Lentilactobacillus curieae: one gene and its partner. The protein of the gene in region 2 interacts with the protein of the main gene of each other region in a pairwise test. Links are inferred from orthologs where the notes say so. Each region holds a gene or a part of one and is shown on either strand. Other genes may lie near its edges.

The links.
Region 1: the proteins of rimP (region 2) and rpsL interact in binary tests that used the Escherichia coli proteins (3 or more experiments, as listed by UniProt). The link is inferred for Lentilactobacillus curieae from one-to-one orthologs.

Annotation. Positions count from the first base shown.
Region 1 is NZ_CP018906.1:1,359,634-1,362,460, reverse strand. It holds rpsL (30S ribosomal protein S12), read right to left. Parts: upstream 1,708-2,827; coding sequence 1,294-1,707; downstream 1-1,293. Other genes in the region: rpoC (DNA-directed RNA polymerase subunit beta'), read right to left, coding at 2,701-2,827; PL11_RS10530 (prepilin peptidase), read left to right, coding at 1,952-2,689; rpsG (30S ribosomal protein S7), read right to left, coding at 770-1,240; fusA (elongation factor G), read right to left, coding at 1-683. UniProt on the Escherichia coli protein: With S4 and S5 plays an important role in translational accuracy. Interacts with and stabilizes bases of the 16S rRNA that are involved in tRNA selection in the A site and with the mRNA backbone.
Region 2 is NZ_CP018906.1:1,972,824-1,975,976, reverse strand. Bases 119-3,001 are described here. They hold rimP (ribosome maturation factor RimP), read left to right. Parts: upstream 119-1,266; coding sequence 1,267-1,737; downstream 1,738-3,001. Other genes in these bases: rnpM (RNase P modulator RnpM), read left to right, coding at 2,908-3,001; nusA (transcription termination factor NusA), read left to right, coding at 1,754-2,881; PL11_RS09580 (PolC-type DNA polymerase III), read left to right, coding at 119-1,155. Also shown: more of PL11_RS09580, read left to right, coding at 1-118; more of rnpM, read left to right, coding at 3,002-3,153.

The DNA of each region.
Region 1 (2,827 bases), 610 kb from region 2 along the record:
ATGTCATCATCAATATCAGCTAATTGTTCAAGCATTTGTCCACGACGCTTTTCAGCTTCTTCTTTATATTCATCAGGAATATCAACAGTATCCCATTCTGAACCCAATTCGTCTTCGTCGTAGATATCAGCCTTCATTTCAACAAGGTCAATAACACCTTCGAAGTCGTCTTCGGCACCAATTGGCATTTGAATAGCCAATGCATTAGCTTGCAAACGGTCACGTAGTGATTGAACAGAGAAGTCGAAGTCTGCACCCAACTTATCCATCTTGTTTGCAAATACGATTCTTGGAACATCATAGTCAGATGCTTGACGCCAAACAGTTTCTGTTTGAGGTTCAACACCGGCTTGTGCATCAAGAACAGCTACGGCACCATCAAGAACACGGAGTGAACGTTCAACTTCAATAGTGAAGTCCACGTGTCCTGGGGTATCAATAATGTTAATACGGTGGTTTTTCCAAGCAGCTGTTGTAGCAGCTGAAGTGATAGTAATACCACGTTCTTGTTCTTGGTCCATCCAGTCCATTTGTGAAGCACCATCATGGGTTTCACCAATTTTGTGAATCTTACCGGTATAGTACAAGATACGTTCAGTAGTAGTTGTTTTACCAGCATCGATATGCGCCATGATACCGATGTTACGAGTTTTTTCTAGCGGAAATTCTCGTTTGTTAGCCATTGTGTGACTCCTTTCAAAAAACGTGCTGATTTTACAGGAAAAACGGTCGTTTGACCGTTATCCAAAATTGTAATAATTGTATGTGATTACCAACGGTAATGAGCGAAGGCACGGTTGGCTTCAGCCATCTTGTGAGTGTCTTCACGCTTCTTAACAGCTGCACCAGTATTGTTAGCAGCATCCATGATTTCACGTGCAAGACGTTCAGTCATAGTATGTTCACCACGTAAACGTGCGTAGCTAACAATCCAACGAAGACCCAAAGTAGTACGACGATCTGGGCGAACTTCGATTGGAACTTGGTAGTTTGATCCACCAACACGACGAGCCTTAACTTCAAGTACAGGCATTACGTTCTTCATAGCTTCTTCAAACACTTCAACTGGTTCATTACCAGTTTCTTCTTTAATTAAATCGAATGCAGCATATAAAATTTTTGCTGAAGTTCCTCGCTTACCGTCAAGCATCATACGGTTAATCAAGCGAGTAACCAATTTAGAGTTGTACATTGGATCTGGTAGTACTTCTCTCTTTTGAACATTTCCTTTTCTAGGCATTTCGTTATCCTCCTATTAATAGATAGAACTAAATTGAATTAATCGAATAGATATTATTCTTTAGGCTTCTTTGTACCGTATTTAGAACGACTTTGACGACGATCTTGAACACCGGCAGTATCAAGGGCACCACGAATAACGTGATAACGAACACCAGGTAAATCCTTTACACGGCCACCACGAATAAGAACAACACTATGTTCTTGTAAGTTGTGTCCAATACCTGGAATGTAAGCAGTAACTTCGATCAAGTTTGACAAACGAACACGAGCATACTTCCGCAAAGCAGAGTTAGGCTTCTTTGGTGTCATAGTACCGACACGAGTAGCAACCCCACGTTTTTGAGGAGCAGGTACGTTAACTTGCTTCTTCTTGTATGAGTTGTAAGCATAGTTTAAAGCTGGTGCATTTGATTTAGAACTTCTAGATTTACGTCCTTTACGAACCAATTGGTTAATTGTAGGCATCTAAAAAGTACTCCTTTCGCAAATATCAATATAATATAAGTCCACACATCCAGGCGGTTCTTTTTTTGGTAAAAAAGAATGTGTACCGCCCAACACTTTTTGTCAGAACAGTCAGCATGTCTGATCGATTCAGAAACCTGTTACAAAAAGCACCTTGTCTAATTTATCATGGAGAACAGTTTGTGTCAATATCGAATAATCATATCTTTTTATCGTACTTAACTGATAGGAGGTATCAATTATTATGATTATGTCACTGTTTGCTTTTATTCTCGGAAGCTCCCTCGCGTCGTTTCTATGTGTGGTCGTAACCAGACTCAAGAGGAACGAATCAATTATATTCCCTCAGTCTCATTGTGACAACTGTCAAACAGTATTACACACTTGGGAACTTATTCCAGTACTAAGTTACATAACCCTACGTGGAAAGTGTAGTAATTGCTCGGCTAAAATTCCTAAGATTGGATTCATAGCTGAGATTTCATTAGGCACCCTATTTATTTTAGCAACACACGCAGTCTCTCCTATCAGTGCAGCAATAATTTTCACCTGGCTGACCTTGCTAACTTTAGAAGACCTATCAGATCAACAGTTGTATCAATGGGAGACATTGGGATTTATGATTACGGCAAGTTTCATCAGCCCAAACCCTTTTGTTTTCATCGGATTTATCTGGACCTTATCACTCATTATTACTCGGATTAACTACAGAGAACGTTTTATCGGTAATGCTGATATTGAAATAGTTCTCGCATTTTTCCTCATTGTCGGTAATTTAACCACTCTAATAATTATCTTCATCGCGTGTATCCTGGCGTTGCTGTTTTTGTGTTGTTTGAAAAACTATCGTTATAAGCTACCATTTATTCCATTTTTATCCATCGCGTTTATTATAACTACCACAGCTCTTAACATTTTTTCTGAACAAAATTTTATGTACAAAAAAAGCATCGAGATCATCTCTCGGTGCTTTAGTTGGTAGAAACTAGCAGATTACTTGCCTTGTTCTTCTTCGGCTTTCATCTTTTCTTCAAGTTCGCTGATTGAGTAAACTCCCTCAGTTGATGAATCGCCAGTTTCTTCTGGTTTGATACCACGGTAGTCACCCATTCCAGTTCCG
Region 2 (3,153 bases):
TATGACTTTACGCCAATTCAATTCCCAGCAGATGATAGATCAGCTGCGTGGAAGACTACCCACTTTGATTTCCATTCTATTCATGACAACATTTTGAAGATTGATATCTTGGGTCATGATGATCCAACAATGATCCGAATGCTTCAAGATTTATCTGGGATCAACCCCAAGACTATCCCGATGGATGATCCTGGCGTGATGTCATTGTTCTCTAGTCCCGAAGTGCTTGGGGTGACTGAAGACCAAATTCAATCCAAAACTGGAACGTTAGGTGTCCCTGAATTTGGGACCCGATTTGTTCGGGGGATGCTTGAGGAAACTCATCCTAGCAACTATTCCGAACTACTACAAATTTCTGGATTATCTCATGGAACCGATGTTTGGATTGGTAACGCAGATGAGTTAATTAAAAACGGGACAGCAACTATTGCTAACGTTATTGGGTGTCGTGATAACATCATGACTGATTTGATTCATTGGGGACTTGATTCTGAACTATCGTTCCAAATCATGGAACACGTTCGTAAGGGGCGGGGAATTCCAGATGATTGGCAAGCAGAAATGAAGAAGGCCAATATCCCTGATTGGTACATCCAATCTTGTTTGAAAATCAAGTATATGTTCCCACGTGCCCATGCCGCTGCATACATTTTGATGGCGTTACGAATTGCATACTTTAAGGTTTACTTCCCACTGGTTTATTACGCTGCATATTTCTCAGTGCGAGCTGACGATTTTGATATCGTGTCAATGAGCCGCGGTAAAGAAGCCGTTAAAAACGCAATGCAGGCCATTAACGATAAGGGAATGGACGCATCTACCAAAGAAAAGAATTTATTGACTGTTTTGGAATTAGCCAATGAAATGCTAGAACGTGGCTATGAATTTAAAATGGTTGATTTAGACAAATCAGATGCTTCTGAATGGTTAATTGACGGTAATTCTTTAATCGCACCTTTTGATTCTGTACCTGGTCTAGGACTTAATGTTGCCAAGCAGATTGTTGCGGCACGGGAAGATAGACCGTTTATCTCTAAAGAGGACCTTGCTAAGCGAGGAAAGGTTTCCAAAACCCTGATTGAGTTTATGACTGAAAACGGTATATTGGAAGGATTACCTGACGAGAACCAGTTAAGCTTGTTTGACATGATGTAGCAATTTGCCAAAACCGTTTAACTATGCTAAAATTAGTGTTACTAAATAACTTGGAAAAGGAGTGAGCAGAAATGCTCGCTCTTTTTATTGGATTTTTTAGGAGGAGAATATTTGAGCAACGTTGTTGAGACAGTAAAGGAACTTGTTGAACCAATTTTAGAGTCACATTCCTTTTACTTATTTGATGTAGAATTTGTTAAGGAAAATAAGAGCTATTACCTCAGGGTCTATATTGACAAACCTGGCGGCATTACTATTGATGACTGTGTATTGGTATCTGACGAGCTAAGTGAGAAGATTGATGCTTTGCCAGAAGACCCAATTCCGGAAGCATACTTTTTGGAAGTCTCATCACCAGGTGCCGAACGTCCTCTGAGAAACGAAAAAGAACTTAAAGAGGCAATTAATGAGTATATTCACGTTTCATTGTTTAAAAAATTAAATGGTGAAAAAGCTTACGAAGGAACTTTACTGAGTGTGAATGATGACGACATTAAGTTACAAATTAATGATGCCAAACAAACAGTTTTGGAAGTTCCACGTGAACTAATTGCCAAATCAAGATTAGCAATCAAATTTTAAAAGAGGAGAGTAAAAAATGAGTAGTGAACTTTTAGGTGCGCTTTCGTCTCTTGAAGAAGAAAAAGGTATAAAAAAAGAAGTTGTGATCGAAGCGCTTGAAGCAGCTTTGGTATCAGCTTACAAACGAAACTATGGTCAAGCACAAAATGTTGATGTTGAATTTGATCAAAAGAAGGGTAACATGCATGTTTATGCTGTTAAAACGGTTGTTGAGGATGTTTTAGACCCTCAACTCCAAGTATCCCTTGAGGATGCATTAGCAATCAACCGTGGTTACGAACTAGGTGATGAAATTAAGTTTGAGGTTACCCCCAAGAACTTTGGTCGAATTGCCGCTCAAACAGCAAAGCAAGTGATTATGCAACGAGTTCGTGAAGCAGAACGTGAAATCGTTTTTGACGAATACAGCAAGTATGAAGATGAATTGGTTACTGGAACGATCGAACGCCAAGATACTCGATTTGTTTATGTTAGTTTAGACAAAGTTGAGGCAGTAATGGGCGTTCGTGACCAAATGCCTAATGAGGTTTATCGCCCTCAGTCACGCATTAAGGTTTATGTATCAAAGGTTGAAAATGCTACTAAAGGTCCCCAAGTGTTTGTCAGCCGGACAGCACCTGGAATGTTGAAGCGTTTGTTTGAACAAGAAGTTCCAGAAATATATGATGGAACTGTAGAAATCGTGTCTATTGCCCGTGAAGCTGGCGATAGAGCTAAGGTTTCTGTTCGTACTAACAATCCTGATATTGACCCGGTTGGAACTTCGGTTGGTCCTAAAGGTCAGCGTGTTCAAACCATTGTTAATGAATTGAACGGTGAAAACATGGATATCGTTGAGTGGGACGAAGACGACGCAAGATATATCGCAAATGCGCTTAATCCTGCTGAAGTAGTTGACGTTATTTTTGACGAAGATAACGACAGAGCTTGTACTGTAATCGTTCCTGACTACCAATTGTCATTAGCAATTGGTAAGCGAGGACAAAATGCTCGTTTAGCTGCTAAATTAACTGGATTTAAAATTGATATTAAGTCAGAATCAGAGGCAGCAGCCGAAATCGATCAAACAAATGAAGAGGCTGATTTGCCAGACGATGAAGAACAACAAGGTGACGAGCAGTCAGATTCAACTAACGAAGAATAATTAAAAGTTGTTTGGAGGCGGATTTAATGAAGAAGAGAAAAATTCCAATGCGCAAAGACATCGTATCTGGTGAAATGGCCCCTAAAAAGGAACTGGTAAGAATCGTTCGCGATTCTGAAGGAAATGTTGCCATTGATGAAACTGGTAAAAAGTCTGGTCGCGGTGCCTATATTTCGATTAATGTTGATAGCGCACGAAAAGCCAAGGCAGAGCGGGTCTTTGAAAAAGCTTTTTCCGCAAAAATTGAAGATTCATTTTATGATGATCTAATC